Regions from separate parts of the Veillonella sp. CNR 79/14 genome, predicted to be linked through region 3. Evidence: riboswitches for the same ligand, from Rfam matches in the RefSeq annotation. Region 3 holds a riboswitch; each other region holds the start of a gene.
The links. A riboswitch is a leader RNA that binds a small molecule or an ion and turns the genes downstream of it on or off. The one in region 3 is predicted to bind thiamine pyrophosphate.
Positions count from the first base shown of each region.

Region 1: another riboswitch for thiamine pyrophosphate. It lies ahead of thiC (phosphomethylpyrimidine synthase ThiC); the one in region 3 lies ahead of thiD (bifunctional hydroxymethylpyrimidine kinase/phosphomethylpyrimidine kinase).
Region 2: another riboswitch for thiamine pyrophosphate. It lies ahead of thiS (sulfur carrier protein ThiS); the one in region 3 lies ahead of thiD (bifunctional hydroxymethylpyrimidine kinase/phosphomethylpyrimidine kinase).

Region 1 covers NZ_RQVH01000002.1:41,031-49,410, forward strand. The annotation lists gene pyrH (UMP kinase) at 1-144, opposite strand, end outside; gene tsf (translation elongation factor Ts) at 221-904, opposite strand; gene rpsB (30S ribosomal protein S2) at 1,026-1,751, opposite strand; gene EO119_RS00860 (hypothetical protein) at 1,961-2,563, opposite strand; gene thiC (phosphomethylpyrimidine synthase ThiC) at 2,820-4,124, opposite strand; TPP riboswitch at 4,202-4,310, opposite strand; gene EO119_RS00870 (YebC/PmpR family DNA-binding transcriptional regulator) at 4,362-5,093, opposite strand; gene EO119_RS00875 (RNA methyltransferase) at 5,103-5,675, opposite strand; gene trmD (tRNA (guanosine(37)-N1)-methyltransferase TrmD) at 5,676-6,506, opposite strand; gene EO119_RS00885 (PaaI family thioesterase) at 6,614-7,036, opposite strand; gene menE (o-succinylbenzoate--CoA ligase) at 7,038-8,380, opposite strand, start outside.
Region 2 covers NZ_RQVH01000004.1:1,068-9,447, reverse strand. The annotation lists gene EO119_RS02295 (SDR family NAD(P)-dependent oxidoreductase) at 1-97, shown strand, start outside; gene EO119_RS02290 (hypothetical protein) at 176-1,351, shown strand; gene EO119_RS02285 (YkvA family protein) at 1,369-1,713, shown strand; gene EO119_RS02280 (thioesterase family protein) at 1,766-2,176, shown strand; gene murI (glutamate racemase) at 2,180-2,998, shown strand; gene EO119_RS02270 (hypothetical protein) at 3,007-3,546, shown strand; gene EO119_RS02265 (coenzyme F420-0:L-glutamate ligase) at 3,557-4,213, shown strand; TPP riboswitch at 4,264-4,363, shown strand; gene thiS (sulfur carrier protein ThiS) at 4,636-4,827, shown strand; gene thiF (sulfur carrier protein ThiS adenylyltransferase ThiF) at 4,828-5,403, shown strand; gene EO119_RS02250 (thiazole synthase) at 5,414-6,205, shown strand; gene thiH (2-iminoacetate synthase ThiH) at 6,222-7,418, shown strand; gene EO119_RS02240 (thiamine phosphate synthase) at 7,405-8,232, shown strand.
Region 3 covers NZ_RQVH01000001.1:70,038-78,417, forward strand. The annotation lists gene EO119_RS00300 (DNA repair protein RecO) at 1-422, shown strand, start outside; gene cytX (putative hydroxymethylpyrimidine transporter CytX) at 555-1,748, opposite strand; TPP riboswitch at 1,892-1,999, opposite strand; TPP riboswitch at 2,180-2,276, shown strand; gene thiD (bifunctional hydroxymethylpyrimidine kinase/phosphomethylpyrimidine kinase) at 2,343-3,149, shown strand; gene thiE (thiamine phosphate synthase) at 3,244-3,915, shown strand; gene glyQ (glycine--tRNA ligase subunit alpha) at 4,295-5,170, shown strand; gene glyS (glycine--tRNA ligase subunit beta) at 5,172-7,205, shown strand; gene EO119_RS00330 (zinc metalloprotease HtpX) at 7,212-8,111, shown strand; gene rplS (50S ribosomal protein L19) at 8,234-8,380, shown strand, end outside.

The sequences.
Region 1 (8,380 bases), on a different contig from region 3:
TTCAATACCACTTTCTTTGGAAAGTGATGCAATCTCTTGTGCCAATGGTTCTACCACTTGCGGGTTAATGCCAAATCCTTGATCACCTGCTAAGGCCTCACCGCTAAGTTTTAATATGATACGTTTAAATTTACGTTCACTCATGTCCTTCTCCTTATGACGTTTCTAACAAATAATTCAAAAATAAGAGAACACTTGCGGTGTTCTCTTATCTCCGTACTTATTTACCTACAGTAGCCATAACTTCTGCAACGAAATCGTCTTGTTTCTTTTCGATACCTTCGCCTAAAGCATAGCGAACATAACGACGTACGTTAATGTTTTCACCGATTTTAGCGATTGCTTCATTGATCATAGCTTGTACAGTTTTTTCACCGTCTTTAATGAAAACTTGTTCTAATAGGCAGTTTTCTTTATAGAATTTTTCAACGCGGCCAGCTACCATTTTTTCAAGAACTGCTTCTGGTTTTGGTTTACGGCCAGCTTTAACGTCTTCTTCAGCTTCTACTTTAGCTTGTTCCATCAATACAGCTTTTTCGTGTTCGATTATATTAGCTGGAACATCTTCACGTTTTAAGTATGTTGGGTTAGCTGCTGCAATTTGCATTGCCACATCTTTACAAAGAGCTTGGAAATCATCAGTTTTAGCAACGAAGTCTGTTTCACAGTTTACTTCTACTAGTACGCCGATACGTCCACCACCATGAATGTAAGATGCTACTACACCTTCAGCTGCAATACGACCAGCTTTTTTAGCTGCCGCTGCTAAGCCTTTTTCACGAAGGAAGTCAACTGCTTTTTGGATATCGCCATCAACTTCTACCAATGCTTTTTTAGCATCCATCATACCTGCGCCAGTCATGTCGCGTAATTCTTTTACTAAAGCTGCTGTAATTTGAGCCATGATTTTTCCTCCTATAAATAATTAAGGTAAGACCTTAGCCTTACCTTAATTTTACATCGTTATTACTTATTTATCAATTAAGACTATGTCTGTATATATTGTTAAATAATCTTACAGATTCTTAAGCTTCTTCGGAAGCAGTTTCTGTACCGAAAGCGTCTTGTTCACCTTGACGACCTTCTAAAATAGCGTCAGCCATTTTACCAGCTAATAATTTAACTGCACGAATAGCATCATCATTTGCTGGGATAGGGAAATCAACTTCGTCTGGATCACAGTTAGTGTCCACAGTAGCTACTACAGGAATACCTAATTTTTTAGCTTCTGCGATAGCGATTTTTTCTTTTTTAGGGTCAATTACGAAAAGTGCACCTGGCATTTCTGGCATATCTTTAATACCGCCAAGATATTTTTCTAATTTTTCCCATTCATGACGAAGACGAATTACTTCTTTTTTAGGAAGAACTTCGAATGTTCCATCTTCAGCCATTTTTTCTAATTGTTTTAAGCGTTTAATACGAGCTTCGATAGTTTTGAAGTTAGTCAACATACCGCCCAACCAACGTTCATTAACGAAGTACATATTAGCACGAAGAGCTTCTTCTTTTACAGCTTCTTGAGCTTGTTTTTTAGTACCTACGAAAAGGATTGTTTTGCCTTCTTGAGCTACTTCACGTAAGAAATCATACGCTTCTTCTACTTTTTTTACAGTTTTTTGAAGGTCAATGATATAAATACCATTACGTTCAGTGAAGATGAATTTAGCCATTTTAGGATTCCATCTTCTTGTTTGATGTCCAAAGTGAACACCAGCTTCTAATAATTGTTTAAGTGATACTACTGCCATGTTGGCACCTCCTGTTAAAAAACCTCCGCAACTCTCATCCCTCAGCAAACGCGAAATTGCGCACAGAACTGATAGTCTAGTTGCGTGTGTATTCATACTTGGTTAGTATAGCACAAAATGTGAGATGAAAGCAAGGGGAAATCATGCATTATATCTATGTACCCTAGTAGTCATTATTTACTTATGAGAGCACAGCTGTCGATATACTATTAGTAATCCCAACCGAACATGTGGAAGAGTTTATCTTTAATTTGTTCTTCTTCGGAATTAGGGACATAGTTACCAAGATATACACCTTCTATATTAGAAATAGTAAAATGCCCAGCATATCCTTTCCAAATTAAATTCCCATGGATATCATAATAGGATGGGTCAATTGAAAACTCTCTCCTTGAATAGTCCAATGTTTTATTAACTCCATATGCTAATGGTAAATATTCCACTGTTACCACATCTGGACTAACGTCTCCCTCGCTACCTAACCACTGTGATCCAATAGGGGTAAATTCACGTTTAAATACACCATATACTACTCGATTTTGAGCTTCTCCATCAGCACGCACTTTTGTTCTATCTACATATGTTTTATAGTATTTATTTTCGGAAAGTAAAATCCATCGTTCTCCAGCTTGTGGTAATTGTAATTTTCCATCAGACTGTTTTGTTACCTGTGTATTACTATCTGGAACCCCCAAAGCATTGTCTAATTTCTTTAACGTTTTACTTAACCAACTAGCTTCTACTGTAGCAGTACCTGCATTGACTGCAAATACGCTAGCTAATACAAGAGCGACTGCTGTTTTTTTTCTCATAGCACACCTCACATAAATAACTAAAACACATATATGTTATTACTATCATACATCATAATATCAGGACTAATCAACTATTTCACATGATATTTCCTATGTATTTTTTGCTTTTATCTCTAAATAATGATAACTATATAAAGCGTATAAATTGTAGTTTATCCGTAATATATTTTGATCGGTTAGATTCATCCATTCACATCCTCTATACAATAAAACAACCAACTCCTATCCAAGAGTTGGCTGTTTCGTTTCTCATTTATAATATATCAATTTTCTCTCCTTCTAAGGCTTTATTGATGCTCCGTACGGCACAAAATTTACCACACATACTACAAGCTTCTTTATGTCCTTCTTCTGGGGCACGGCTTTCACGGATACGACGAGCTTTTTCAGGATCTAGTGCTACTGCATATTGCGCTTCCCAATCGAGTTTTTGGCGCGCCTCTGCCATGCGGTCATCACGGTCTCGTGCATTTGGTATACCTTTTGCAATGTCTGCGGCATGGGCTGCGATTTTGAAAGCCATGATGCCTTCTTTTACATCATTTTCGTCAGGTAAGGCTAAGTGTTCTGCTGGTGTTACATAGCAAAGGAAGGCTGCCCCATGCATGGCTGCCACGGCACCACCGATAGCCGCTGTAATATGGTCATAGCCTGGTGCAATATCTGTGACCAATGGTCCTAACACATAGAACGGTGCCCCATCGCAGATCGTTTGTTGCACTTCCATGTTGGCTTGTACTTGATTCAATGGTACATGACCAGGACCTTCCACCAACACTTGTACACCACGTTCACGAGCTCGTTTTGTTAACTCACCAAGACGAACGAGTTCTTCGATTTGACAGATATCTGTAGCATCTGCCAAGCAACCAGGACGGCATGCATCGCCAAGAGAAATGGTCATGTCATATTCTGCACAAATGTCCAAGATTTCATCATAGTATTCATAGAACGGATTCTCTTGACCAGTCATGGACATCCAAGCAAAGACTAAACTACCGCCACGGCTGACAATATTTAATTTTCGTTTATGACGTTTAATTTGTTCCACTGTATGTTGCGTAATCCCGCAATGTAATGTGACAAAGTCTACCCCATCTTCTGCATGGAGGCGGATAGTAGAAATAAAGTCTTCAGCTGTCAATTCTCCTAAATCTTTTTGGTGATGTATAACGCTATCATAAATAGGCACAGTGCCAATCATAACGGGACATTCTTTGGTGAGCAGACGGCGGAATACTTTTGTATCACCATGCGTAGACAAGTCCATAATAGATTCAGCTCCCAATGCCACTGCATGATGGACTTTTTTCATTTCTTCTTCATAGTCTGTACAGTCTTTAGATGTACCTAAGTTCACATTGATTTTTGTGCGTAACTTTTGACCAATTCCTTCCGGTTGTAAAGCCGTATGATGTTTGTTGCATGGAATTGTTACATGTCCTTTTGCCACTAACTCTCGTAATACTTCAACATCCATGTTTTCTTTTTCTGCTACCACTTTCATCGCGTCGGTAACAATGCCTTTTTGGGCTGCTTGCATTTGTGTGTAAAACATAAAAAGCTCCTTTCATTACAAAGGAGCCTATTATGGGTACTCTATACACAAAAAGGTATCGACATTACATCGATACCCACATATGTCAGCGTGCTTCCTACGCGGGCATGATCCCGATCAGGTCAAAAGGTCAGGTACTTCATAGTCCTTTCTCAGCCTATTACATAGGCTCCCTTGCAAATCTAAAATATTTACTTGTTTATAGTATAGCATGGAATGGTGGATTTTTATAGTAAATTATTCTTCCTCATCCATGATGGCATTATGATACACATCTTGTACATCGTCTAAGTCTTCCAGCATGTCTAGTACTCGTTGCATATTCACTGCGTCATCACCGGTTAATTCCATATTAGTATCTGGAACCATTGTGATTTGTGCCATATCTGTAGCGATGGATGCTTCTGCTAGGGCAGCTTCTACGGCATCGTAATCATCTGGCAATGTGTAGATAACGAATACATCGTCTTCTACTTTGATGTCTTCAGCGCCAGCGTCAAGAGCCAATAATGTCAATGTCTCTTCATCATTGCCTTCTTGGGGAATCACGAATACACCTTTGCGTTTAAACATCCAGTTAACAGAGCCACTTTCACCTAGGTTACCGCCACGTTTGGAGAAGGCATGACGCACATCAGCTGCTGCACGGTTACGGTTATCTGTCATCACTTCTACAAGGATAGCAGCACCGCCTGGGCCGTATCCTTCATAGGTAATTTCTTCGTAATTGTTCGCATCCCCTGCACCGGCACCTTTATCGATGGCACGTTGAATATTATCCTTAGGAATGTTATTTTCACGAGCTTTTTGTAGCGCCAACTTCAAGCGCATATTACCTGTTGGGTCTGTACCACCAGCTTTCACAGCTACTGTGATTTCACGACTAATTTTTGTGGTAATTTTTGCTTTTAATGCATCATTTTTACCTTTTCTATGTTTAATATTTGACCATTTAGAATGTCCTGACATTGTGTCCTCCTATTTATTCCACCACGCTTCGCCTCGCAAGCGGTCTAATATAATTGATACGGCACTACGAACTGAAAGGTGATTGTACTCTCCATGTCCATAGATGGGTTCTAAGATATAATCGAAATCTTCCATTGTTTCTTTCGTCATACCATACCCCGTTCCAAATAATACTACCACAGGACGGCTCTCACTTTCAAGTGATTTACGGAGCGATGCATAGGTAATGGTATTATCATAGGTCCGTGCATCCGTAGTACACACGATTGGCGTCAGTCCTTCTAATTCCGTCACCATATCGATGGCTTGTCGAATGGAATTGACAAGTTCCACATGTTTGAAAGCATCTTTTCTATCCGGATTATAAGTACTGCCAAATCCCGTTTTCCAATGACTCATCACAGTTTCTGCCAATTCACGTTGGCTCGGTACATTGTGAATGATGAAATATCGTTCCACATCGTAGGTTGTAGATGCTCTGGCAATATCATGGATATCGTAGTTCGTGATGGCCGTCGTGATCACCTCACCATGTTTATTCATAATGGGATAATGAACGAGGCCGATATATAAATTCGCCATTTATTTCCTCTTTTCCTCTGTGAAATTAGACTGTTCTATCAATTTTGAAAGTACTTGTTGTTCCTCTTCAGAATCCACTCTATCTAGTACTCTTTTCAGAGCCTTAAATTCATCTACAGTTAATTCTCGTTGCAACAAATCATTTCGCAGTAAAGCAGTCCGTTTCAATGACTCTTCTAATCGCCACTGCTCAATATGTTTATGATGACCACTTAATAATATATCTGGCACCATCATACCTCTGTATGTTTGGGGTTTCGTATATTGTGGACATTCAAGTACTGGATGATAAAAAGAATCTTCTATAGCTCCTGAGGTAGCTCCTAAAACACCGGGAATCATGCGAGCCACTGCGTCAGCTACCACCATGGCTGGTAGTTCACCGCCAGTTAACACATAATCTCCAATAGATATAGTTTCATCCACTAAGTGTTCTTCCACTCGATAATCTACCCCTTCGTAGTGTCCACAGACGATGACAAGTTGATCATAGGTGGACAATTCCCTTGCTTTTTCTTGTGTAAATGGTCTCCCTGTAGGCCCCATAAACACAACATGGCGTTTGTGACTCTCCTTTGTACAACGATGTTCTTCTATGGGAATCTGCAACACATGCTCTACAGCCTCAAAGAGAGGAGGTGCTTTCATGAGCATGCCAGCGCCACCTCCATAAGGAGTATCGTCCACTTGACCATGCTTGCTATGAGAAAATTCTCGTGGATTTGTCACTTTCATTTCTAATCGATTTGCCTGTAAGGCACGTTTGATGATGGAATGTGTAAAAAAGGCATCAAAAAACTCTGGGAATAGCGATATAATATCTATTTTCATGGACTATGCACCTCCTTTCTATCTATCCTAGAAATAACTATTTACTGGTAAAGGTAAGTCTTATCTTGCATATGTATCATAACTTTCGAGATTGCTAGATGCTCTAACTATATATTTATAATACTATTTGTCACCGTCATATGAGATAACAATCGATCTGTTTCATCAAAGATATTAATCATCCATACATGATTTCGACCACCTTTGTGTAACAATTGCCCACGTGCTACGACATATCCTTCACATCGTTTCGGTTTCACATGATTAGCCGTTATGGATTGACCTACAGCTACTTTTCGTTCAGCCGAATCTAAGTCCACGCTTTTATGGCTCGATGTTGATTCTTGTGCCAATATAGCATTAGATGCCATGCCTGCTAATACTTCTCCATAGGCTAAATACACGCCACCGTTGACGAATCCAAAGGGTTGTGCATGAAACGATGAAAGCTTCATAGTACTTTGAAAGGCCTGTTGAGTACAGTAAAATGTCTCTATCTGTAATTGTTCTAATAAAGAGGTTTCCTTCATACTATGCCCTTTCTACTGTGTGAATCAAGTCTTGTCGCAATATTTTCCCCATACTATTTTTCGGTAATGCATCAAAATATATCATTCGTTTCGGTACTTTATACTTTGCTAAACGACTGAGTAGATATTGTGATATATCTTCTTTGGAACAATTTGTTACCACGCACAATACAGGTACTTGTCCCCACTTAGGATCTGATACAGGAATGACTGCACATTCCTGTATACCGTCCATTCCATATAGAATATCCTCGATTTCCTTAGGATAAATATTCTCACCCCCAGAAATGATGATGTCCTTTCTGCGATTCAAAAGATATAAAAATCCATCTTCATCTACGTAGCCAATGTCATCTGTATTAAAAGCACCTTTTATAAGTTCTTTATTAAGATATCCTTTCATCAGCATTGGGGATGAAAGCCACACTTCTCCTACTCCTTCTTCATCAGGATTGCGAATTTCAATAGTAACACCCTGTAAAGGATATCCTACAGAGGCTAATTTATTCGGATACTCCTGTATACTAAAGGTAGTACTTTGAGCAAAAGTTTCTGACATGCCGTATGTCTTATAGACGGGTAAATTTCGTTGTACGCACTCTTGTAAGAGTGGCATAGGAATAAACTCGCCACCTAGTAAGATAGCCCGTAAAGTTGGTACTTGTATCCGTTCTACTATGCGTTGTAATACTGTAGGCACCAAAGATACCATGGTGACTTCATCTGTTTTCAATGCCTCTAGTACGACTTGTTCCGAGAACTTTTCACGAATCGTCGCTCTTGTGCCATTGTACAAGGTACGCAAAATAATAGATAAGCCGCTGACATGGAACATAGGGAGCACTACAAGCCAATTGTCATGTTCCTCCACACCAAGCACATTCGCAGAAGCTTTCACATGAGCCTCTATCTGTAACCACCGTACAGGGACTGATTTGAATTTGCCTGTTGTAGCACTAGTGTTGATAATACAAAATACTTTTTCACCAGATGGATTCAAGTCTAGATTTTCGTCATTATGCATAGGAGAAATAGCCTTGAAGTCAGTGTCTATGCATGTAGAAAAGCATAAATACTGTCGGTCCACTTGATTATGGCTATACTCATAAGTAGAAACATCCGTGATCTCTATGTCATCGGCTACCTTCTGTGCTCGCAATATGTGTGTCATTTTTTCTGACATCAATAAGGTGCGAACTCCTGTACTTTCCATCTGTTCTGTTATTTCTCGGTTAGTCAGATTCGTATTCAGCAACAATGTTTCTATACCCAATGCAGATAGAGCAAATAGGTGTATCGCCATGGATACTGAATTTTCAGCCCATAAAGCAATACGACTCTCCC
Region 2 (8,380 bases), on a different contig from region 3:
AGAAGTTGGCGAAGTCATTGCTTTTCTTATCAGTGAGAAAGCATCTTTCGTGACGGGTGCAGCTTGGACTGTAGACGGTGGACTAACAAGTTGGTAATTCATTGAGAAATTTGATACAATAAGGGTAATAAGTACATTTACATTTAATGTTTTGTGGTCAATATAGGAGACAAATATGGAGCAGTTGGAATACAATAATGCAACACTTCCTCAAGCAACGAATGTACAAGAAGAAGTAGAAATGATTTGCCGTTGGGCAGCAGCTCGTGTAGCTGGTATCGCGGCATTACCAAAATTTAATTATGTAGGTTTATTGGCTAATGATGTGTACATGGTATCACGCATTGCTCAAGTATATGGCGTATGCCCTGCTAAAGAAGGGGTGACTGGATTTTTAGTGGGTCTTGGTGGTAGTGCTGTAGCAGCGTTAGTATGTACAGTCGTGCCAACAGTGATTCTTCGCGTCCCTGTGGCAGCGGCTATTACCTATGGTATTGGTAAAATGGCTGCCAAATGGATTGAAGATGGTATGCCAGCATGTCCGAACTATGAAGAATATCGTCAACGTTTAGTAGATATTTATGAACATAATAAAGAAACAGTCATCACATTGGCGAATACACCACTTCGGGATAAGCCGTTGGGTAATGAAACTGTAGATTTCTTAGATGATGTACAGGTGTCTGGTAATGATTACTTAGCAAGTGCCAAAGGCTTTGCAGGTTCTTTTGTTGGATCTGATTTGTTGGCTAATGTAAGTGCTGTAAAAGATCTAGCAGTAGGAACCGTATCCATCTTGGCAGCTACGGTGAAAGACACATTAGAGAAAAGTGGTAATGAAGAATTACTAGATAATGCTCGTCATGCTGCAAAAGGCGTAGGCTCTTTGCTTAAAATTTTAGCAACTGAAGCATTATCTTTAACTGGTGCCGTAGCAGGTACATCAGCATCTAAAGCAAGCGTATATACAAAAGCCGCTTATGAAAAAGCAGATACGGTGCGACAAACATTAAATGATTCCTTACAAACTAAAGTAGAACCAGTGGTGGAAAAAGCCACAGCTGTTATGCAAGATGTAAAAGAAGTGGTAGAACCAAAATTACAACAAGTAAAAGAAAAGGTAGAACCAAAACTTCAACAGGTAAAAGAGGTGGTAGAGCCGACATTACAGCAAGTAGAAGAAAAAGCTTCTGAATTGACAGCCAAAGCGATTGATCACGCACAAGAAGCGGTGCAAGACATTCGTGAAAAAGCGGAAGTTGTGAAGGAAACAGCAGTGGAATTGGCAGAACAAACAAAAGAAAAAGCCATCGACTTAGCAGAACAAGCAAAAGACAAGTTCAAACAATAATCAGAGAGGTTATAACTATGAATATCTTACAAATCCTTAAGTATGGAAAAACCTTTACATCTGATGCCTTTATGTCCACTGTGAATCGCATGGGTCGTAATATTATGTTTGCACGAAAAGCTGTTATGTTATATTATTGTTTACGTGATACAGATACACCAGCATTTGTAAAGGCCGTTATTGCAGGCGCTTTAGGATACTTGATATTGCCTATTGATTTTATCCCAGATAGCGTACCAGGTCTTGGTTGGGTGGATGATGTGGCAGTATTAGCAATTGCTATGAAAGTAGCAAATCGCTATATTAAGGCTTCCCATAAGGAAAAAGCACAAAAATTTGTGCCTATCGGATCAATTGATTAATCAGTAAAGGGGCTCTTTGGAGCCTCTTATTGCATAGGAAAGGTAGTATACGATGATTTCTACATCTTTACGTGTCCGATTTTATGAAACGGATATGATGGAGATTGCCCATCATACGAATCATTTACGGTGGTTTGAAATGGGGAGAATTGAATATTTTCGCCGCTGTGGTATTAGTCTATGGGACATGATGCAAGAGGGCATCGTCTTTCCTATTACAAAAGTGAGCTGTGAGTATAAGGAAGTGGCACGCTTTGATGATGTATTGCGGGTGGAATTAACAGTAGCCTCTTTGTCGCGGGCGCAATGTACTTTCACATATCGGATTATCCGTGACAGTGATAATGCATTGATATGTACAGGGGAAACACAAAATGTGTTTACTGCTAAAGAAACAGGTAAAATTATTCGCTTGCCAGATATATTTTTTAAACCCATGAAAGCCGTAGCAGAGGAGGAGTAGGGAATGACGCCCATACAGAAGGAATTACCTATTGGAGTATTCGACTCTGGAATCGGTGGATTGTCTGTATTATCTGTGCTAGCACAAGAATTTCCGGAAGAAGATTTTATTTATGTTGGAGATAGTGCAAACAATCCAGTAGGCAATAGGCCGATTGAGGAAATTGAAGGCATTGCTACGAAAATTGCAGAGTTTTTAGTGGCCCAACCAGTGAAACTAATAGTCATCGCTTGCAATACATTTTCTGTGGTAGCCTTGGACAAACTATCCAAACAATTTGATGTACCTATTGTGGGGATGGCACAGGGGATTCATGATGCTCTGCGTATTAAGGTTAAACAGAAACGTAAAGGACCTTTAGGCATTATGGCTACGGTAGCGACTATTAATAGTCATAAACATATGGATGCAGTCCATACCTTGAAGCCTCATGTAAAAGTAGTAGAACAAGGCTGTAAAGATTTGGCGGCCTGTATTGAAGAAGGTCATTTAGATGATGCAGTTTTACGACATTGTGCAAAAGAATATGTACAGCCTTTGGTAGAGGCAAATGTGGAAGTGGCCATTTTAGGATGTACCCACTATCCCTTAGTAGAACCCATACTGCGTGAGTTGGCTAAAGAACAAATTTGCTTTGTAGACCCTGCGTGGGAAACATCTGATGCTGTAGGAGCTATTTTGTACGGAGAAGATTTGGAGCAGACATCAGGTAGAAAAGGTTCTATACAAGTTTGTGTTACTAGCCATGCGGATCGAGTAACGTCTATCGTACAAGATATTTTCAAGGATACTAGCTTAACAGCTAAGCTCATTACTCTATAGGAGGAACTATGTATATTTACACATTAATAGATACCCTAGTGTGGATAGCCTGTATCATTGCTATCATTTATATTGCCTACCGCATATTTGCATGGCGCCAAGGCAATGAAGACATTGTGATCATGGTGAAACGTCGCACTCCATTTGTGGTAGAAGACATTAGTTTTGATCAAGTAGTGTTATCTACGGATATTCCATTTGTGAACAGAGGTAAACAATACGGAACCATCATGGATATGTTCCCTCGTCATTTATTACCACAAGAACAATTTGACAATGTGCGAATTCAATCGTGGTTAACCGATGCAAAGGCAGAACGTCATGATGGCTATTGGGAAGCGTTAGTCTATAAACAACGACAAGGCAGTACCATTCGTTTGCGTCTAGTGATGACGGCTAATAGTGGTAATATTCGTAAAGACTTAGTGGGATTCCCAGACATGCCTATCGATATCTACCATCAAGTAGTAGGTCGTGAGGCATACCGTATTTCAAAAACTAGAATTACTCTAACTGCAGAAGAGTTAGAAGTAGCAATGCGTAAATAGGAGGTACATCATGGCAGAATTAGAACTATTACCAATCCCTACGCGCATTTTAACGAACAAAGATGATATCGTAGAGGCTATCGTAGAATTTGCAGGTCCTTATATTGGACCAGAAGATATTGTGTGCGTAGCAGAATCCGTCGTGGCTATCACGCAAGGGGAGTTTACACGACCAGAAGATTTAAAAGTATCTTGGCAAGCTAAATTTTTAAATCGCTTTATCCATCCTGATGGTTCTATGGCATCTGTGTATGGTATGCAAGCAGCTATGGATAAAGAAGGGGAATGGAAAATGATGTTTGCCTTCCTCTGTGGAGCCGTAGCTAAAGTGTTTAAAAAATCTGGTGTGTTCTATCAAATGGCACGGACTGCATCCTTAACAGATGATGTGACAGGGACTATGCCTCCATTTGATAAATGCATTGTATATGGACCAAAACAACCACATGCAGTAGCCGATGCTATTATGAAAGCAACAGGTGCCTATGGGGCTTGTGTAGCGGACGTGAATGATTTAAAACGAGCGGCTATCTTAGGACATAGTCGTGGATTGAAACCGCAGCAAATTGCACAAATTTTAATCGATAATCCATTTGGCAATGATAGCCAAATGACACCTATCGTTGTGATTAAAAATTATGCCTCTGTGTCTGCACGGAGACGATAAAAGTTGTTGATACTTAGACTTGCAAATTGAGGCGTATCAGCGTATACTGAAAGAGAACTTTGGGGAGCCTAGTGGCTGAGAGTAAACGAAAGTTTTGACCCATAACCTGATTTGGATAATGCCAACGTAGGATAAGTTTGATTCGTCATACTGAGGACATCCAACAGGATGTCCTTTTTTGTGCTTTTATAGGATGGTATATCGTATATGAGTATGCATGGAAGGTGTATCTAAGTGGATGTACAAGGGGAACAGAATAGTGAGACGATAGAGTGCTACAGCATGAAGGGGCATACCACCGCGGGTATGGTTTTTCGTGCTGTTTTTTTATACTAGTATGTGGTGAAGGAGCCATGACGGATAATTGGTATGATACTAGTTTGAAATAGGTATATAGCATACGCTATAGTTAGGAGGATATGATGAAAGTAAATGGAGCAACGTATCATTATGAGGGGCAAACAGTGCAAGAAGTACTGGCAGCCCTAGCGTTTCGAATGGATCGCATCGTAGTGGAATATAATGGGAAGATTCTTTCTAAAGCAGACTGGGAATCGACTCGTGTGAGTCCTGCAGACACAATGGAAGTAGTAACCTTTGTAGGAGGTGGCTAAATGGTATCTTTACAAGATAAAAAAGTTCTGATCATCGGTGTAGGCGGTGTTGGATCCCATGTGGCAGTGGCATTGTGCCGTGCTGGAATTGGTCAGTTAGAAATCGTAGACTTTGACGTTGTGGATGAAAGTAACTTAGGCCGTCAATATTATGAGGTGAATGATGTAGGAGTTTTAAAAGTGGAGGCTATGAAAGGCCATCTCAATCGGATGAATCCAAACTGTGAAGTTATCGTTCATAATGAATGCCTCACACCAGAAAGATTATCTGAATTAATCGATGGCTATGATATGGTTGTAGAAGCAGTGGACAAGGCTGTCACAAAAGCGTGGATGACAGAAGTTATTTTGACCCATCCAGCAGAGCCATTATTAGTAGGCTGTTCAGGTATGGCAGGTTGGGGGGATAGTAATGGTATCCGCCGTGAACGAAGACATCATCGTTGGTATCTATGTGGCGATGGAGTGAGCGATATCGATTCTATCGGAAAAATTACTGCCGCTCGTGTCATGGTGTGCGCCGGACATATGGCAAATGCTGTGATTCAACTACTACATGGGGAAGATATTGATTAAGGAGGAACCTATGACACGTTCAGTAAAAGATATGGAAACACAAGATACATGGACCTTAGGGGGACATACATTACATTCTCGATTTATCTTGGGGTCTGGAAAATTTTCTATCGACTTAATCGAGGCTGTCCTAGAAGAAGCGGGTGCAGAAATGATTACCTTAGCCCTACGTCGTGCGGTAGGTGGAGAAGTGGAAAATATCCTAGATGCTATCCCAAAGGATACTATCTTAATCCCTAATACGAGTGGCGCTCGAGATGCTGAAGAAGCGGTGCGTATAGCAAGATTATCCCGAGCTACAGGTTGTGGAGATTTTGTAAAAGTAGAAATTATGAAAGATTCAAAATATTTATTGCCACATAATGGGGAGACCATTAAAGCTACAGAAATATTAGCAAAAGAAGGATTCATCGTTATGCCATACATGTATCCAGACTTAGAAGTGGCTCGTGATTTGGTGAATGCTGGAGCCGCTGCGGTGATGCCGTTAGCGGCGCCAATTGGATCTAATCGTGGATTGCAGACAAAGGAATTTATCAAAATTTTAGTGAATGAAATTGATTTGCCTATCATTGTAGATGCTGGTATTGGTGCTCCATCCCAAGCAGCAGAAGCAATGGAAATGGGCGTAGCTGCAATCATGGCAAATACAGCCGTAGCTTCTGCGGGCCATATTCGAGGTATGGCGAAAGCATTTGGTTTAGCCATCCAAGCAGGAAGATTGGCATATTTGTCAAAATTAGGGCCTACTCTTGAAACCGGTGGTAGCGCTTCATCTCCGTTGACTGGATTTTTGAGATAATAGGAAAGGAATAGCCATGTCTAGTACCACCAGATACCATATAGATGATCCATGTTGGAAGTATCGCCCCCACATGGATCAAATTGAAAGTCCTATTTTAGAGACGGTATTGCGAGAACGTGAGCAATATACGTACGATCGATACACAGCAGATGATGTGCACCGTGTGTTGCAAGAAGATACCATTGATGTAGAAGGACTGAAAATTTTATTATCTCCTGCAGCAGAACCATTTTTGGAAGAACTAGCGGAAAAAGCAAAGGCCGTACGAACACGATACTTTGGCAATTCTGTGTATTTATTTACACCGTTATATATTTCAAACTATTGCGATAACCTATGCGTGTATTGTGGCTTCAACTGTAAAAATCAGATCCATCGGGCGAAGTTAGATGAAGCAGGTATTGAAGAAGAGTTAAAAAATATTGCCAAAACAGGATTACAGGATATTTTAATTTTGACTGGGGAAAGTGAACGCCATAGTCCTATTTCTTACATTGGGCGTGCCTGTGAATTAGCAAAAAAATATTTTAAGGTAGTGGGCGTAGAAATTTATCCTGCCAATGTAGACGATTATGCGTACCTACGAGAATGCGGTTGTGATTATGTGACCGTATTCCAAGAAACGTATAATTGGGAAAATTATAAAACATTGCATTTGTTAGGAAATAAAAGCGTATTTCCCTATCGACTTGAAACGCAAGAACGAGCTTTGCGAGGGGGTATGCGGGGAGTAGGTTTAGCAGCCTTATTGGGATTGGATGATTTCCGAAAAGATGCCTTTGCCACAGCCTTGCATACCCATATGCTACAACGTGCGTATCCTCATGGAGAAATTAGTATTTCCTGTCCACGCCTGCGGCCTATCGTCAATGATGATACCATCAATGCAGGGGACGTAGGAGAAGCTCAATTATTGCAAGTCATCTTGGCATATCGCTTATTCCTACCTTATGCAAATATTACGATTTCCACTAGAGAAACAGCCAGGTTCCGCAACGGGGTCCTACCATTAGCAGCGACGAAACTGTCAGCAGGTGTCAGCACAGGTATTGGTGAACATTCCTCAGAAGAAAAGAAACAAGAAGAAGGGGATGCACAATTTGAAATTGCTGACAGTAGAACTGTAGCAGAAGCCATGGAAGATGTGAAAGCCTTAGGAATGCAAGTGGTGATGAGTGATTATATCGATGTGCTCTATGAAGAAAAATAACCAATCTATAGACACCTTAGTGTTGATTACAAATCGCCAGTTACTGAAAGATGACATTAGCTTAGCCACATATGGTGTAGCACTGTCTAGAGGGATAGAAAGAATACAAAAGTATGGCAAGCATTGTATTAATCATACAGAAGAAAGCAGTTTAACGTATAATATACGTAGAGCATATAGATCTACAGTAAAAGCGAATCTTCATAGTACTAAATTGCCTGATGCGAGGGCAGATAGTGCTGAACCAGACAACTGGATGAGAAATCACAGTAGTCTGTACACCCTGTGCCGTGACACTGATTTACCCTTTGAGGAGTATCTCCAACTCTGCGATGCCATCGGGGATACCGTAGTACACCATGGAAAAGTTATTACGAATCGAGAGCAATTAGCTATTGTTTTGGCAACAGCAAAACGAATCCATCTACCCACTAATCTAATACGCTATTGGCAATCCGAACAAGAAGAACTATGGATTATCTTGCAACAACATTTTCAGGACATAACTATGTGGAGCACCGTTCACAACGAAGATGACATCAAGTTATTAGCATCCCTAGGAATCCCTAATTTGGAGTACGTCTTAATCAGTCCCATCTTTCCCACACAATGCAAAACAGGACACCCTGGCATTGGCGTTAAGCGGGGGAAGGAACTGTTGAAACTAATTCGGACACATTACCCACAAGTACAAGGTATTGCTTTGGGAGGTATCCACGAGCACAATTACCAAACGTGTTTGCAACATTCTTTCACTGGCGTAGCTATTATGTCTGATTTCATGAAGCGAGTGCATAGCAATATCGACACATAAGAACGAAGGTAAAAATAGTATAAAATTATTGAGAGAAATAAAATAGAAAAAGAAGGTCATCTTTTATTACAATGAGTGAATAGAAATTATTGTAAAGAAGACCTTCTTTTATGTTCTACCGTATGATAAGTAGAAGATGATTATAATG
Region 3 (8,380 bases):
CTACTTTTAGCGGTGAACTGGTAAGTGCTTTATTTGAAAAAGGTAAATTAGACCGCAGTGTATATACGAATATGAGCCGATTTTTACAATCTATACAGGATAAACCCATTCGCTTAGGTTCTATTGTGCTGGGGTGGCATATGTTAAGTCTGGCGGGATTTGTGCCACAAGGGCAACATTGTGAAGACCCTGAGGTAATGGCAAGTCTTTGCGATGAAATCTATGAAGCCTGTCAGTATGTAGTGAAACAAGAGCTACAACAAGGGATAACAATGCTTTTGAACTATGATTGGATTCCTACAAAGCCTTTACGTCTTACTGCGAATCAATGGGATCAATTAGAAATTCTATTGCGAAAACTTTTGACATATCAACTAGGATATACATTGCATAGCATTGAGTTTTTAGAGACGATGATATAATTAATATATTAAAATGAAAACAGGAGCTACCTTTCATAGAAGGAATGCTCCTGTTTTGATTTGTGAAGTTATTGTAAAATGTATAATGAAATAATGAGTGCTTATATACGCACTAAATAGTATAGTAAGCGGTTATATTTCTTTTTTCTTTTTAGAAATTAGGCTAATGATATAGGCTGTTGCAATGGTTGCTAATGCTGTTCCTACGATAGTAGATAGGCTAGCTCCTAAGAATGGGTTGCTGTCAAGGAATTGATGGTACATATAAGTACCAGATGCCCAACAAATGATATACAAACTAGGTCCATGGTCAAGATGTGGACAATGACGTAATAAGAAATAGTGAGTTAATAAAATAGCAATCATTGGGGCAAATACGGATCCAATCATATATAAGAAAGGAATGATATTATCCATTGGATAGATGGATGCACCGATGGTGCCGATGACGGTAACGATAATACCGATGGTACGACCAGAGTATTTAGATTGCAAACTTTCAGAGGAAATACCAGCAGATAGGGCATCCATAAAAGTAGTTGTGACAGTAGAGAATACGATGATAATTAACCCACCAAATCCTAAACCAGCATGAAGTAGAACCTTTGCAATGTTGCTTTCATTTGTATAGAGGGCCGCAGCGAGGCCTAATACATACATGACAGAACTAGTTACGCCGTATACGATGGCACTAGCAGCAGTACCTGCTACAGGGTTCTTGGATAATCGAGTATAATCACTAATCAATGGTAGCCAAGACAATGGCATAGCGATGGATAATTCCAAAGCCGCTGTGAAAGTCATTTCGTCAGTGATGATTCCTTGGCTGTGAATGGAACTTTCTTGTAACAAGCTAATTAACAAATAGATGCAGAGGATACCTAAGCCGTAGCCCATGATACTGTTGATATAGCCCATGTTACGGATACCAATGAAGAGCCATACAATGATGAGAGCACCGATAATGATAGTCCATGCAGTGAATGGTAGATTCCATAATTCTACGGCACCAAGAGCACCGTCATAAATCATAATACCGGTCCAACCAATCAGTTGTAGAACGTTTAAAATGGAAAATAATTTCATGCCCCCATTGCCAAAGACAGTGGATACAGTTTGCATAGAACTCATGTGTTCACGAGCGCCGATGAGTCCTGCACCAAATAATAACAAACAGCCGATGACGTGACCTATGATGATGGCTAATAGGCCGTCGGAAAATCCTAGGGGCGCAAAATAGGTGCCCGTCATAATTTCCGCAATGGAAAGAGCGGCGCCGAACCAAATGAGGGACAACCGCGATGATGAAAGTTTTGAATCAGTCATGAATACTCCTAACTATGCCAGTGGGAACAAAAAAGACTAATCTGAAACGATTAGCCTGTAGATGATAGATATTCTTAATATACCTAGTATTGTAAACAGGAACCATATGGTAATGTGTCCTTATGTGTTTGTATAGGTACTACAAAAATATACTAATATATCCCTACGTTGGCATTATCCAAATCAGGTTATGGGTTAGTAGCACATAGCCACTTCTCAGCCCACTTTAGTGAGCACCCCTTACAGATGTATTATACGAATTGAATGATACTACGTCAATAGCAATATATAGGTAAATGTAATGTATTATATGAAATACATAAGATATTTAAATATCTATATTGAGAGAAAATCTCTTCTAGTGAAAGTAGTTTAGCTGTAATTTATTGTATTGCATTGGTTACTATTTCATGTTATAACTAAATTAATATAAGAACCACTAGGGGTGCTTATGCTGAGATTGATGAGTATCAAAACCCTAGACCTGAACCAGATAATGCTGGCGGAGGAAAGTGGATGGCATCGAATACTAGATATTGTATAAGAACCGTCCCTAGGATTGGTTCTTTTTTGTTACTAGTAAAGGAGATACCTATGAAATTACATAAAGCGTTAACAATTGCAGGAACAGATCCAACAGGCGGTGCAGGGGTGATGGCGGACTTAAAAAGCTTTCAAAGTCGTCATGTCTATGGGATGGCTGTTATTACATCCGTAGTGGCACAAAACACAAGAGGTGTAACGCAAATTGCCCATATGGATGTATCCATGATTGAAGCACAGTTACAATCGGTGTATACAGACATTGTACCGGAAGCAGTGAAAACTGGCATGTTAGCCACAGCAGAGATGATGGAACTCATCGGGACATATATAGATCCTAAGGTACCCTATGTGTTAGACCCTGTGATGATTGCCACCAGTGGGGATCGATTGATTTCCGATGAGGCGGTGAAAGCCTTACAAAGCAAATTGATTCCGAAAGCGACCTTGATTACACCGAACCGTAGTGAAGCCGAAGTACTAGCAGATATGAAAATTGATACGGTAGAAGCTTTACATACAGCAGGGATTCGTATTTTACAAGAATTAGGCCCTCAAGCAGTCATCATCAAAGGTGGTCACATAGGAGATGAGGCCACAGATTACTTGTTTACAAAAGATACTATGTCCATGCATCGCTCTTGGACAAGTCCTAAATATGACACAGTACACACCCATGGCACAGGTTGTACATTCTCTGCTGTTATAACAGCAGAACTTGCCAAAGGGAAATCCTTGGAAGACGCTATTACGATTGGTAAAGAATATATCCGATTAGCTATTTTGCATAACCCTGGTCTGGGCACAGGCAATGGGCCAGTGAATCATATGGCCTATGGGGATGAATATTCTGATTAATATAGGTATGATCCATATCATATCAACCATACTTAGTGTCGTGGTATACTATAAGTAATCTGTTTTGGTTGTTATATAAGAAACGAGGATTATTTTGAAACATCATGATATAGATACAGTGCGCTCCATGATGGGCTTGTACTTCATTTGTGGAACACCGAATACGAAGGATATTCACAAGACCCTTACAGAAGCTTGTAAAGGCGGTATTACTTGCTTTCAACTTCGTGAAAAAGGAGAAGGTGCTTTAGTAGGTGACGAAAAAGGGCAGTTGGCACGGGAGTTACAGAAAATTTGCAAAGAATATGGAGTTCCTTTCATCATTAATGATGATGTAGAATTAGCGGAACGAATTGGTGCTGATGGTGTTCATGTGGGACAAGACGATATGGATCTTGAAGAAGTACGCAAACGATTGCCTCAAGCCCTTGTGGGGACATCCATTAATTCTGTAGAAGAGTTGGAGAACACAAAGTTGGACTATGTGAATTACATCGGTGTAGGTCCTATGTATGCGACAAGCACAAAAAAAGATGCCAAAACTGTGCGAGGGCCCGAATTAATTTTAGCTTTACGTGCTCATAATCCAACTATTCCTATGGTAGCTATTGGTGGCATTAATCGAGATAATTTTGACGATGTATTAGCGGAACCGGTAGATGGTATTGCGGTGATCTCAGCCATCACAGAAATGGAAGACGTCGAATATGAAACTGCCATGTGGATAGAGAACATGGAATGGTGTAAGATGTTCTTGGAAAAATAATATACAGAACATATTACTAGACCTTTGTGGTATAGGGGGATAGTAAAAGCAATTAAGAACTTACATCAGTAATTCAGCGGATACACCTTGACACTAACCCCTTTTATCCATACAATAGTATATATACATAAGTGATGAAGCAGAGGAGTATACTCCCGTTAGCGAGTGAGGACGGTGAAAGCTCACAAATGAGTAGAAGGCGCTGTGGAGCATGGGCAGGAACGTTGTACCATACTAGGTATGGACAATTAGTAAAGGCTATTTTTTAAAAGAGGGCATTAGCCAATTAGGGTGGAACCGCGGGTATATCTCGTCCCTGTAGCGATTTTCGTTGCAGGGACTTTTTTTTATTCCCTGTAAAACATAAGGAGGAATGGAAATGACATTTCAAGAGATGATTTTTACACTCCAAAACTTCTGGGGTGAACAAGGTTGTATTTTACAACAACCATATGACATTGAAAAAGGGGCGGGTACGATGAACCCTGCTACATTCTTACATGCTTTAGGTCCTGAACCTTGGTCTGTATGTTATGTAGAACCATCCCGCCGTCCAGCAGACGGACGTTATGGTGACAATCCAAACCGTTTATTCCAACATCATCAATTCCAAGTGATTATTAAACCATCTCCAGACAATATTCAAGAATTATATTTGCAAAGTTTGGCTGCTCTTGGCATTCATGCAGAAGATCATGATATCCGTTTCGTAGAAGATAACTGGGAATCTCCAACATTAGGCGCTTGGGGTCTTGGTTGGGAAGTATGGTTAGACGGTATGGAAGTAACGCAGTTTACCTATTTCCAACAAGTAGGATCTATCGATGTAAAACCAGTGTCCGTAGAAATTACATACGGCTTAGAACGTTTGGCTATGTACATTCAAGGCGTAGAAAATGTGTATGACTTACAATGGAACGAACAATATACATACGGCGATGTATGGCATGCAAATGAAGTAGAACAGTCTACATACAGCTTTGAATTAGCAGATACAGATATGTTGTTCAAATTATTTGACATGTACGAAGCAGAGGCTACACGTGTATGTCAATTAGGTTTCGTATTGCCGGCCTACGATTATGTATTGAAATGTTCCCATACATTTAACTTGCTAGATGCACGCGGTGCCATTTCTATTTCTGAAAGAACAGCTTTCATCGGCCGTGTTCGTAACATGGCTCGTATTTGTGCACAAAACTATTTGGCGAAACGAGAAGAACTTGGTTTCCCATTGTTGAAAGGAGATAAATAAGATGGCTAAGGATTTACTCTTTGAAATTGGGGCAGAAGAAATTCCTGCAGGATTTTTGCCAAATATTATTAAACAATTAGGTGAATTAGCAACAGCTGCATTGGCAGAGCGTCACATTCCACATGGCGCTGTAAAAGTCTATGCCACACCTCGCCGTGTTGCATTACTCATCAATGACGTAGCAGAACGTGGTGAAGATGTTCATGAAACACATAAAGGTCCATCTGTGTCTATTGCTTATGATGCTGACGGCAATGCTACAAAAGCAGCCATCGGTTTTGCTCGTGGTAAAGGATTAGATGTATCTGAATTAAAAGTAGTAGATGGTTACATCTTTGCGGACACAACAACAGCTGGTTTAGATACAAAAGAAGTCTTATCTGACGTATTACCATCCTTGATTACAGGTTTAAGTTTCCCTAAATCCATGCATTGGGGCGATTTAGAAGAACGGTTCGTTCGTCCAGTACGTTGGTTGGTGGCATTATTTGGACAAGACGTAGTACCAGTGACATTTGCTAATGTAACTAGCTCTAATGTGAGCCGTGGACATCGTTTCCTTGGTGAGTCTGAATTGACTATTACAGAACCAAAAGACTATGTGGATACATTAACTAAGAACTTTATTATGATCGACCAAGACGTTCGCCGTGAGACGATCCGTAAACAATTAACAGAATTAGCAGCCACTAAAGGGGCTACTGTGGTGTGGGATGAAGATTTATTAGACGAAGTTACATTCTTAGTAGAATATCCTACAGCACTTTGTGGTACTTTTGATGAAAGCTATTTAGCGTTACCATCAGACTGTATTATTACACCAATGAAAGACCATCAACGCTATTTCCCAATGGTGGATGGCAAAGGAACATTACTTCCTATGTTCTTAACTGTTCGCAATGGGGATAGCAAATCTCTAGAAGTGGTAGCAGCTGGTAATGAACGTGTACTTCGTGCTCGTTTAGACGATGCGAAATTCTTCTTTAATGAAGACCGTAAAACGCCATTAGCTGGTCGTTATGAAGCATTGACAAAAATTGTCTTCCAAGAAGGTTTGGGCAATTTAAAAGATAAAACAGAACGTCTCTTAACATTAGGTGCTGCCTTAGCACAAGAAGTAGGCTTTACAGATACAGTTACTTTAGAACGCGCTACACATCTTGCTAAAACTGACTTAACGACAGGTATGGTGAGCGAATTTACTGAATTACAAGGTATTATGGGTAAAGAATATGCTCTACTAGATGGTGAAACTCCAGCTGTAGGGGAAGCAATTTTTGAACAATACTTGCCTCGTTTTGCAGGGGATATCTTACCAAGTACCGATGCAGGTCGTATTTTGAGTATCGTTGATAAAGTAGATACCATTGTAGCTACGTTCAGCCGTGGTTTAATTCCAACAGGTTCCCAAGATCCATATGCATTACGCCGTCAAACGATTGGTATCATCAACATTTTGATGGATAGTAAATGGTCTTTATCCATGCGTCCAATCTGGGTAAAAGCAATGGAATTATTAGGCGTGGCTAGTGAAAAACAAGAAGAATTACTAGGTCAATTAGAAAACTTCTTTATCCTTCGCTTGAAAAATATCTTGTTAGAACAAGGCATGCCATATCAAGTGGTAGATATCGTATTGAGCCAAGAGACTGTCACAGTTGCCTTAGCAGAAGGTTTAGGACAAGCCTTAACAGCAAACCGTATTGATGAAAACGAACCATTAATGCAGGCTTATACACGTATTTTTAATATGGTAAAAGATGTGACTTTCACAGGTGTAGACGAATCCTTGTTAAAAGAAGATTCTGAACAAGCCTTGTACAAAGCGGCATTGCCGGTATATACAACAAATCGTAATGCCTTAGAGGCAGGTGACTATGTGAAAGCTGTAAGTTTGGCAGAATCCTTGGTGCCATATATTGAAACATTCTTTGAACATGTTATGGTTATGGATAAAGACGAAGCAGTGAAGCAAAATCGTCTTCAATTATTACGTATGACTTACGAAGTAAGTAACTTAGGTAAATTGAAATAAAATCTTATGATTATTACAGTACTCACATTTTTTGCGAATGTATTTATCATTGGCAGTATTCTGTACATGTACCAAGTTATCTTTGGTCCTATTGATCATCCTTTTCTGATGAAAGCGATGGACCTCTTTCATGTGCGTATTAACCTGGAAAATATTAGCTATGCCGTAGCAGGTACATCTGTGTTACTTGTGGCGGCACTAGCGCAAATTCCTTGGTTTCATCGCATTACGATGTGGCTCTATGGGGGACGTCGTCCTATAGGGCAAGAAGTAGAGATTCTACAGATGATTCAGAAGGATATACAAAACCATACTGGTATCGATATGTCGCAATTCGACTGGTTTATCAAAAATGATGATTCTATCAATGCTTTTGCAATGGGGCATAATCGAATTTGTATTAATACGGGGGCTATCATACAGTTGCCATATGATGAATTATTGGGCATAGTGGCTCACGAAATGGGACATATTCATCATAAAGATGGGGCCTACGGATTTTCTTGTTTCTATATGAACTATTTGGGACAAATGTGCATTCGTGTGTACGAACTATTTGCGCGTGTCATATTATGGATTCAATATTTGCGACTACCGATAATTACATTCATTGTGCAAATCTTCTACCTTTGCGTGGTATTGCAGATACTTTTCATGCAGTGGGTTATTAAAGCGCCTTTGATCATTATTGACTTATTCACAGGTAGACGAGCCGAATATCGGGCAGATAAATATGCTTATGAAATCGGCTTAGGCGCTGAATTACATAATGCATTGATTACCTTACGCAACTATACAGTTGAAACTGGTGAAAGTGGGCTCATTAGCAAACTCTATAGCACACATCCAGCTACAGAAAAACGTATCGAACGATTGCGACAATATGTTGAGAGGGAGATAAAATAAATTTTACATTTCCCTCTTGCATAAAAACTTTTATTTATGATAGAATAATACTGTTAATTTGAGATGGTCCTCTGCTTATAAGGTGTAAGTAATGAACGTCTGCAAAATAGGAGGAAAAAATCGTGAATATTATTGATGTATTAGAAAAAGAACAGCTTCGCTCTGACATTCCTGAGTTCCGCGCTGGTGATACTGTAAAAGTACACGTAAAAGTTGTGGAAGGTAGCCGTGAACGTATTCAGGTTTTCGAAGGTTTAGTAATCAACCGT